2 regions of the Fundidesulfovibrio terrae genome follow, and region 2 is predicted to be linked to the other one. Evidence: predicted binding sites of a transcription regulator. Region 2 holds the regulator's gene; the other holds the start of a gene.

Region 1 (4,865 bases), on a different contig from region 2:
GCCTGGCCGCGCTCCTTACGCCCCATCTGGCGCAGCGCGGCTTCACCGGCCTTGACCGCGAGTACCTGAAAGCCTTCATGCCCCTGCTCCAGCCGCGCTCGCGCACGCTGTTGGAAATGGCCGACCAGGCCGCCATGTTCGTGGCCGACGCGCCCGAAATGGACGCCCAGGCCGTGGCCAAGTTCCTCACCGATGAGGTCAAGCCGCATCTGGCCGCCCTGGCCGCCATCTTCGCGGCCGCGCCCGTGTTCGAGCAGGAGCCCCTGGAGGCGGCCGCCAAGGCCTACCTCGACGAGAACGGACTCAAGTTCAAAACCGTGGCCCAGCCCCTGCGCGTGGCCCTCACCGGCAGGACCGCCAGCCCGGGATTGTTCGAGATGATGCAGGCCATGGGGCGCGACCGGGTGCTCGCGCGCCTGGGAAGAGTGTAAGAGAAGAGCTGGGGCGCTGCCCCAGACCCCGCAAGGGCTCCGCCCTTGACCCGCCAGGGGGATGATCCCCCTGGACCCTCAAATAGCTTCGCGGGCCTGAGACCGGCATGCCGGTCTCAGGCCCGCGAAGCTATTTGAGGGGATTCCAAAGGGACTCAGTCCCTTTGGCGGGAGAGTGCAGAGAGGGCGGCGCCCTCTCTGCCCGCCGGAGGCATCTTTCTCTTCGCTCTTCTAATTCAGCGCCGGTATCCCTTCGTCGTTCTTGCGGAAAGAGGCGATAAGCGAGGTCAGTTCGCGCGACTCGCCAGCCAGACCATGCATCGCGTCCGTGGCTTCGCTCATGCCCTGGGCGATCTCGGAGGCGATTCGGCTCACTTCTTCAACTGCCCGGCTGATCTGCTCGCTGGCGGCGGATTGTTCCTGCGAGGCGGTGGCGATGGCGGTGATCTGGTCTCCGGTGCCGGTGACCAGTCCGACGATGTCGTGCAGGGCGTTTTCGGATTCGGCCGCTTCGGTGGTGGCGGTAGAGACCGCCTGGGCGGCCTGGTTCACCAGATCGATGTTGGAGTGTATGCCGTCCTGGATGCTGGAGATGGAATCGCCCACTTCCTTTGTGGCGGCCATGGTTTTTTCGGCGAGCTTGCGCACCTCGTCGGCAACCACGGCGAAGCCACGCCCGGCTTCGCCCGCGCGGGCGGCCTCGATGGCGGCGTTGAGGGCCAGCAGGTTGGTCTGGTCGGCAATGTCGGAGATGACGTTCATGATCCGGCCGATGGACCCGGCCTGATCGCCGAGCCGTCCCATGCCGGATTCCAGCATTTCGGCAACGACGTTCACCTGGGTGATGGCGCTTTTGGCCCGTCCCACCACGTCGCGTCCTTCCTCTGCCTTGGTTTTGGCGTTGGCGGCCTGGCTGGCGGCGCTGGAGGCGCTCTGGGCCACCTCGAGCACGGAGGTGTTCATCTGCTGCATGGCGGCGGCGGTCTCGGAGGTGCGCGCTTCCTGGGTGGAGACGCCGCGTCCCACCACCTGCACCTGGCCGGAGAGCTGGCTGGTGGCGGCGGACATGCCTTCCACCACGCGTTCGAGGCGGTGGGCGGCTTCGAGCATCTCGCTCTGCCTGGCCTCGGCGCGGTTCATGGCCTGGCGGGCCTGTTCGGCGGCCTCGGTGGCGTTCTGGGCTTCGCGCTCGGCGTCGGCTTCCTTGAGGAGGCATTGCTGGATCATGGATTTGAGCTTGCCCACCATGTCGCGCAATCCGTCGGCCAGGATTCCAAATTCGTCGCGGGCTGTGATTTCCAGGGGCGCGTCCAGGTTCCCCTCGCCGACGGCGGTGGCGTATCTGGCCAAGGCAGTGGTGTTGCGGGCCAGATAGCGCGACGTGACCACGGCCAGCAGGGCGGCGAGCAGCGTGCCGCCGATCATGCCCAGGAGCGCGGCAAGCTTGTTGATGCGCGCGTCCCGTTCGCTCTCGGCCAGCGACTGTGCGGCGCTCTGGTTGATCTGGGCGGTCATGGCGTCGAGGCTGGCGAACAGTTTTTCGTTGCTCGCCAGGATGTCGCCCAGGGTGAGGGCGAGCATGCGGTCATAGGTTTCCTGGCCGTTGGTCTGGTGGAAGTCCTTTTCGAGGCTGAAGAACTGGTTGTTGAGATCCCTGGCCCGGACCAACTCGGATTGGAATTCCTTCCAGAGCTGCGCTTCCTTGGGCGTCTTCTCGAGTTTCTCGTAGAGATCCAGGCCCTGTTTGTATTTGGCCCGTGCCGACTCCACTTCGGCGAGCAGCGCCTCGCGCTTCTGGGGAGGAAGACCGGGCAGCATGAGGGATCGCTGTATCTCAACCACTTTGCGTATGTTGTCCTGCATGAGGAGAATACCCTGCATGCTGGGAATGCGTAAGGCTCCGAGTTCCGTCAGGCGGCCACCGATGGAACTATTGCACCACAGCGCAGACGATCCGAGCAGGATGAACAACAGGATGATCGTCCCGAAGGACGCAGCGAGTTTTACGGCAAGGTTGCAGTTTCTCATGCGAGGCAGCTCCTCTTGTACAGGTTCGAGAGGAATGGGAATGGCATATATTTTTCGCTTCCTGTTCGTAGAGAAAATGCCGGGCGCGCGCCAGTAGGGTTTCACGAAATTTATAAGTCAATGATGTGAAGAGCTATTTACGGTAAGATAATCGAAGAGAAGGTTGACATGTATTGATCATGTGTATGCATTGTCGCAGGAACGGTTGATGAGCGGCAGTGGCTCAGTCGCGGCACGGGCCTCGATGAAAACAAAAAAGGCCGCCCGGTTACGCCGGACGGCCTTTGGATTGTTCAGGAAGGGTTCAGCTCCGCGCGCCCTTGCGGCGTCTGGCCGCACCCAGTCCGAAAAGGCCGAGTCCCGCGAGGATCATGGTTCCCGGCTCCGGAGTGGCCACGGGAATGTCGGTGACCGGATGGTCCGGGTTATTGGGCGGGTCAGCCTCGGTCAGAAAGGCCAGGGGCGCTTTGGCGTTGGACGAGGGCGAACTCGCGTAAGTCTGCGGCACGTCGGAGGAGGCGCCCCCGGAGCGCGCCGGGGTGTCCGTCAGGGGGGGAGTCGTGTCCGTCGTGGGCGTCGTGAGAGCCGCTGAACGCAGGTAGCGCTCGAGCTGGCTGGCGTAGGACGTGCTGTTCCCGTTGTCGCTTCCGCTTCCCCCGCTACCGCCACTGCTCGACCCACTGTCCGAGGAGCCGGAAAAATTGCCGGACACGGGCAGGTAGCCTCCAGTTCCCGGATCGGAGCCCTGGAAGGGGCGTCCCCCGTGCCACTGTTGGGAGTGGGAGGAGGTGCCCAGGCTGTCCGAGATTTGCGAAAAGATTCCGCCGCGGGAGCCGGGAGTGTACGCTTGCTGCCACACCTGGGAAGCCATCAGGTCCATCGGTGCGTCCAGGGCGTTGAAGAAGAACGCCTCGGAGGAGAATTCCGGTCCGAAAGTCTGCATGTAGGCGGATGCCGCGGCCACATTCCGGATGATCCCGGTGGGGGCGGCCCGGCCCGCGAGATTGCTCAGAGGTGTCCTGGATAGGGGCTCGCCGGGAATCGAGTCGTCCGCCAGGACCGTTTCGTCGGTTTCGGACAGGGACGCAAATCTGTTGCCCGCGCTGACGATACAGACGCAGCCGATGATGCCGAGTGCGAAGAGTGCTATGAAGAGACGGCCCATCTTATGCCTCCCAGGGTATCCGCGATTCTCGGTGGTTCGTTGGCCCGGAAGTCATCCCCACTGATGCTGGGAGCTGGTGATGCTTGCAAGGCCCGCGAAGTGTAAAATTAACCGAAAATCATCGGGAAACTTAACACAAAGCGGGTGAAAAAACCGAAAATACACGCTTGGTAACTTTTCAAGCAATGAGCGTGCCGGATACGGAGTGTCCGGATAGGGAATTGCAAAAAGAAAAGGCCGGGTTTCCCCGGCCTTTCAGTGGCGCGAGCGCCGGCAAGGCGAGGTTATTCGTGAAAATCGAACGTCGCGAACCCCTTGTTTTTGCACAGAGTATCGCGTTCGGCGTCGCGCAGGTCCGCCTGGGCCATTTCCGAGACCATCTGCCTGAAGGTGATGCGGGGGGTCCAACCCAGCTGCTGGCGGGCCTTGGTGGGGTCGCCCAGAAGCGTCTCAACCTCGGTGGGACGGAAGTAGCGCGGGGCCACGGCCACGACGCACTTGCCGGTCTCGGCGTGGTAGCCCTTCTCGTTGACGCCTTCGCCCTCGAAGCGCAGGGGGATGCCCAGCTCTTCGGCGGTGGCCTGCACGAACTGGCGCACGCTGTACTGCTCGCCCGTGGCGATGACGTAATCGTCAGGGGTGTCCTGCTGCAGCATGAGCCACATCATCTCCACGTAGTCGCGGGCGTGTCCCCAGTCGCGCTTGGCGTTCAGGTTGCCCAGGTAGAGGCAGTCCTGCAGGCCCAGCTTGATTCGGGCCATGGCCCGGGTGATCTTGCGGGTGACGAAGGTCTCGCCGCGCATGGGCGACTCGTGGTTGAAGAGGATGCCGTTGCAGGCGAACATGTTGTAGGCCTCGCGGTAGTTCACCGTGATCCAGTACCCGTAGAGCTTTGCCACAGCGTAGGGGCTGCGCGGGTAGAAGGGGGTCTTCTCGGTCTGGGGCACTTCCCGGACCTTGCCGAAGAGCTCCGACGTGGAGGCCTGATAGACCTTTGTTTTCCCGGTGAGCCCGAGGATACGGATGGCCTCCAGGATGCGCAGGGTGCCCAGCGCGTCGCAGTTGGCCGTATACTCCGGAGTCTCGAAGGACACCGCCACGTGGGACTGGGCGGCCAGGTTGTACAACTCGTCCGGCTGCACCTGCTGGATGACCCGGATCAGGTTGGTGGAGTCGGTCAGATCGCCGTAGTGCAGGATGAAGCGCCGCCCCGTGACGTGCGGATCCTGGTAGAGGTGGTC
Region 2 (5,612 bases):
TGGCTCCATGGGCGGATTCCGCCTCGCAATTGGTGCCGTAGCCGGTGATCACGAGTGTCTTGACTCGGGCCATGAACAACGCTCCAGGGGTTTCTTGAAAAAATCGGTCCAGTCGCTTAGACGTATCCGGAGACATTACGTGCCCCCGCGCAAGGCGTCAACCGGGCGGGGGTTTTACACATCACGGCAGCCCCCAGGAGGCAGGGCTTTCTCATGAAAACCAAATTCATATTCGTTACCGGAGGCGTGTTGTCCTCCCTCGGCAAGGGACTGGCCGCCGCCTCCATCGGCGCGCTGCTGCAGGCGCGCGGGCTTCGTTGCACCATCATGAAGCTCGACCCCTACATCAACGTGGACCCCGGCACCATGAACCCCTTCCAGCACGGCGAGGTGTACGTCACCAACGACGGCGCCGAGACCGACCTGGACCTGGGCCACTACGAGCGCTACCTGGGCGTGCCCATGTCCCAGAACAACAACGTCACCTCAGGGCGCATCTACAACAACGTCATCCAGAAGGAACGCCGGGGCGACTACCTGGGCGGCACCGTCCAGGTGATCCCGCACATCACCGACGAGATCAAGCGCTCCATCCTGGGCGTGGCCAAGGACGAGGACGTGGCCCTGATCGAGATCGGCGGCACCGTGGGCGACATCGAGGGCCAGCCCTTCCTGGAGGCCATCCGCCAGCTTCGCGGCGATCTGGGCAAGGAGAACGTCCTCTACATCCACCTGACGCTGATCCCATACATCCGCGTGGCGGGTGAGCTCAAGACCAAGCCCACCCAGCACAGCGTTAAGGAGCTCAGGTCCATCGGCATCCAGCCCGACATCATCATCTGCCGCTCCGAGATCGACCTGGACCAGTCCCTCAAGACCAAGATCGCCTTGTTCTGCAACGTGGACCCGGACGCCGTGTTCACCTCCGTGGACGTGAAGAACATCTACGAGGTGCCCCTCAAGCTGTACGCCGAGGGCGTGGACCAGAAGATCGCCATCCTGCTGCGCCTGCCCGCCAAGAACGCGGAACTCGAAGCCTGGCAGAACCTGACCCACAAGCTGGCCAACCCCAAGGGCGAAGTGACCATCGGCATCGTGGGCAAGTACGTGGACCTCAAGGAGGCCTACAAGAGCCTGCACGAGGCCCTCGTGCACGGTGGCGTGGCCAACGACGTGAGCGTCAACCTGATCTACGTGAACTCCGAGGAGGTCACGCCGGCCAACGTGGCCGAGCGCATGGCGGGTCTGGACGGCATCCTGGTGCCCGGCGGCTTCGGCTCGCGCGGCGTGGAGGGCAAGATCGCGGCCATCCGCTACGCCCGCGAGAACAAGGTGCCGTTCTTCGGCATCTGCCTGGGCATGCAGCTGGCCTGTATCGAGTTCGCCCGCAACGTACTGAATCTTCCCGAGGCCAACTCCGAGGAGTTCAACCGCCTGAGCCCCGATCCGATCATCTACCTCATGCGCGAGTGGTACGACTTCCGCACCAAGAAGATCGAGAAGCGCGACGCCGACTCCGAAATGGGCGGAACGATGCGCCTGGGCGCCTACCCCTGCGTGGTCAAGCCCGACACCAAGGCCATGGAAGCCTACGCCAAGCCCCAGATCGAGGAGCGCCACCGCCACCGCTACGAGTTCAACAAGGCCTACTACACCCGCATGGAAGAGAAGGGCATGGTGTTCTCGGGACTGTCGCCCGACGAATCCCTGGTGGAAGTGGTGGAGCTGCCCGAGCATCCGTGGTTTTTGGGCTGCCAGTTCCATCCGGAGTTCAACTCCATCCCCATGCGCCCGCATCCGCTGTTCAGGGAGTTCATCCGGGCGTCCAAGATCGCCCGCGAGGCCAAATGAGAAGACCCGTCAGGCCCGGCGTGAACCGCCGGGCCCTGGCGTCGGCCAGGGGAGTGCGCCTGCTTGTGCTGGACGTGGACGGCGTGCTCACGGACAACGCCGTCTTCCACGACGGCGCCGGGCCGGGCCTGAAGCGCTTCGGCATCCAGGACGGCATGGGGCTCAAGCTCTGCCAGCACGCCGGGATCGACGTGGCCGTGATCAGTGGCCTGGGCAACATCCAGGCCCAGCATCGCCTGCGGGAGCTGGGCATCCGCGAATTCCACGGCGGCCACCTGCGCAAGCTCCCCGTTCTCGAAGAACTCCTTTCCGCGAAACATCTTGATTTGAACGAAGTGGCCTACATGGGCGACGACTGGCTGGACGCCCAGGTGATGAGCCGCGTGGGCCTTGCCATGGCCCCGGTGGACGCCCAGCCGGAAATCCTGCGCCTGGCGGCCTGGGTGTCCAAACGTCCTGGGGGCAGCGGGGCCGTGCGCGACGCCGTGCGCTTCCTGCTCATGGCCAAGGGCAAGCTGGGCGCCCTGTGGCGGCGCTGGCTCGTCTAGCCTCTCGCCCGCCATATCGCCGCCCAAGCCAGCGAAACTATACTGGATTCCAAAGGGGCGAGCCCCTAAGGCCTAAGGAGGCTTTTCCCCTGATCCGCTACGCTCCACCGCGCTACAGCCTCCCGCCCACTGTTGTGAATTCCCGTCAAGTCTTGCCACCCCCGCCTTTTTAGTGCATAACCGCCACGGTTGAACGGTGGTCCGGCATTTTTCTTGCTTGCCGCAGAACTTTCACGAGGACAGACGCACGCATGGCCCTTGAGCTCAGACAGCAACTCAAGCTTTCGCAGCAGCTGGTGATGACACCCCAGCTGCAGCAGGCCATCAAGCTGTTGCAGCTCTCCCGGCTGGAGCTGGTTGAGACCGTGCAGCAGGAGATGCTCGAGAATCCCCTGCTGGAAGAGGTCCAGGTCGACGACGAGCGCCCCGAGCCCACCATCGCCGAGGATTCCCACGCGCCTGACGCCACCCAGGAAGAGGGGGCCATGCAGCGCGAGCTCATGAAGACCGCCGAATGGGACGACTACATCGGCGACTTCGCTTCCACCTCCCGCCAGGCCACGGTGCGCGAGTACGAGGCCCCGGAGGAGGGCATGTCCTTCGAGGCCAGGCTGGCCTCCAAGACCTCGCTCGAGGGCCATCTCTCCTGGCAGATCAACCTCTCCCCCTTCACCGAACGCCAGCGAGTCATCGCCGACGACATCGTGGGCAACCTGGACTCCGTGGGCTACCTACAGTCCACCGTGGAAGAGATCGCCGCCACCACCGGCGCCACCCCCGAAGAGGTGGAGGTGGTCCTGCACGCCCTGCAGCGCTTCGACCCGGTGGGGATCGCCGCGCGCACCCCGCAGGAGTGCCTGCTCACCCAGTTGGAAGTTTACGGCTACACCGACCCGGTGCTCCTGGAGATCGTGCGCGAGCACCTGGAGGACCTGGAAAAGAAGCGCTACAAGCCCCTGGCCAAGAAGTTCCGCATCACCCTCGAGGACATCAAGGAATACCTGGACATCATCCAGACCCTCGACCCTCTGCCAGGCTCACACTTCAGCTCCTCCGATCCGGTCTACGTGAGTCCCGACGCCTACGTGTACAAGTACGGCGAGGACTTCATCATCGTGCTCAACGAGGACGGCCTGCCCAAGCTCCAGCTTTCCCCCTATTACATGGAGGACATGAGCCGTTCCAGCGGGAGCAAGGACAAGGACTACCTCCAGGACAAGATGCGCTCGGCCCAGTGGCTCATGAAGAGCCTGTACCAGCGCCAGCGGACGTTGTTCAAGGTCCTGGAATCGATAGTGAAATTTCAGCGGGACTTCTTCGAGGACGGGGTTACGAAATTAAAGCCCCTCATCCTCAAGGACGTGGCCGACGACATCGGCATGCACGAATCCACTGTGAGCCGCATCACCACGAGCAAATACGTGGCCACCCCGCACGGCATCTACGAACTCAAGTTTTTCTTCAACTCCGCCCTGGAGTTGGACGACGGCACTTCCGTGGGTTCGGAGTCGGTGAAGGCGCTCATCAAGCAGCTCATCTCCGGCGAGGATCCCAAGAAGCCCGTGAGCGACGAGCAGATCGCGGACACCCTCAAGCAGAAGCTGCAGGTCAACATCGCCCGCCGTACCGTGGCCAAGTACCGCATGGCCATGGGCATCGACTCCTCGTCCAAGCGCAAGGAAGTCTTGTAATCACGCCGCGCGTCTTTTCGCGGCCACACCTCGGAGGTAGATATGAACATTGCTTTCTATTTCAAGAATTTTGAGCCGTCCCCCGGTCTGCGCGAATACGCCGCCAAGCGTTTCGACAAACTGGCCAAATACATGCCCAATGCCGACAACGCCGAAGTGGTGGTCACGCTGCTGGTCGAAAAGACCCGCCAGATCGCCGATGTGGTGATCGACGCGGACGCCATGCACATCTCCGCCCATGAGCGCTCCGACGACATGTACTCCACCATCGACATGATCACGGACAAGCTCGAGGCCCAGGTGCGCAAGATGCGCGAGAAGATGAAGGACCGCCGCAAGGCCGCGTCTTCCGACGTCACCATGGGCGTGGTCAGCTTCACCGATGAGGGCAAGGTCCACTCCATCGAGGAATCCGACAAGTACAGCCCCAAGCCCATGAGCGTTGAAGAGGCCGCCGAGCAGATCACCGCCATGAAGTACGAATTCCTGGTGTTCTTCAACTCCGAGGCCGAGCGTATCAACGTCATCTACAAGCGCAAGAATGGCGACTTCGGTCTGATCGACCCTGGAGTTTCCCTCTGATGCGGCTGGGGGAGTTTCTGCGCAAGGATTTCGTGCTCGACGACCTGCAAGCGTCGGACAAGCCCGAAGTGCTCCGCGAACTGGTGTCCCCCGTGGCCCAGGCTTTCCCGGACGTGAGTCCCGAGAAGGCCCTGCGGGTGCTCATGGACCGCGAAAACCTGGGCACCACGGGCATCGGCGACGCCGTGGCCATTCCCCACGGGAAGATGGACTCCCTCAAGGAGATCGTCATCGTGGCGGGGCGCAGCCGGGGCGGAGTCGATTTCGAGGCCCTGGACCACAAGCCTTGCCGGATATTCTTCCTGGTCCTGGCCCCGGAACATGTGGCGGGCATGCATTTGCGTATCCTGGCCCAGATATCCAGGCTCCTCTCCGATGAGGGGTTCCGGGAATCCTTCCTGGACGCCCCGGACCGGGAAAGCCTCTGGCGCGTGCTGTCCAGCCATTCCTGAGGCGGCATCCGTTTCGTGATGATTCCCGGTCGATGATGTGCTAGCGTCCATCCCCGTCGCGCTTAAGAAGGCGCGGCGGGGATGTCTTTTTCAAGGAGCGCGCGACATGGCCTCTTCGGTCAAGCTGCCCGTGGTGGTGATTTCGGGCCTCTCCGGGTCCGGCAAGTCCACGGCCCTCAACGTCTTCGAGGACCTGGGCTATTTCTGCGTGGACGGCCTGCCCGCAAGCCTCATGCCCAAGCTGGTGAGCCTTTTCGAAGGCCAGGGAGCCAACCGCTACCGGGGCCTCGCCCTGGGCATGGACATGCGCCAGGCGGGCTTCGACTCCGGCTGGCAGCCCGCCATGGAGGAGTTGCGCGCCGCGGGCAACCTGCCCCAGATCGTGTTCATCGAGGCCGCCACCCAGGAGATCATGCGCCGCTACGCCACCACGCGCCGCCCACATCCCTTCGAGGCAGAGGGGTACGGGCTGGGCGAGGCCGTGGAGG

The links. The regulator sigma-54, encoded in region 2, starts transcription at its own class of promoters, with help from an activator protein. The targets are predictions, from matches to a motif close to CTGGCACGGNNNNTGCTT.
Region 1: ML540_RS07280 (PEP-CTERM sorting domain-containing protein) is a predicted target of sigma-54. The motif match lies at 3,805-3,822, and genes of this name have one in related genera.

Annotation. Positions count from the first base shown of each region.
Region 1 is NZ_JAKZFS010000002.1:18,332-23,196, forward strand. It holds gene gltX (glutamate--tRNA ligase) at 1-431, shown strand, start outside; gene ML540_RS07275 (methyl-accepting chemotaxis protein) at 663-2,459, opposite strand; gene ML540_RS07280 (PEP-CTERM sorting domain-containing protein) at 2,764-3,624, opposite strand; gene gmd (GDP-mannose 4,6-dehydratase) at 3,909-4,865, opposite strand, start outside.
Region 2 is NZ_JAKZFS010000005.1:19,049-24,660, forward strand. It holds gene ML540_RS14820 (phosphoribosylformylglycinamidine synthase subunit PurQ) at 1-73, opposite strand, end outside; gene ML540_RS14825 (CTP synthase) at 214-1,851, shown strand; gene ML540_RS14830 (KdsC family phosphatase) at 1,848-2,399, shown strand; gene rpoN (RNA polymerase factor sigma-54) at 2,651-4,090, shown strand; gene hpf (ribosome hibernation-promoting factor, HPF/YfiA family) at 4,133-4,672, shown strand; gene ML540_RS14845 (PTS sugar transporter subunit IIA) at 4,672-5,124, shown strand; gene rapZ (RNase adapter RapZ) at 5,231-5,612, shown strand, end outside.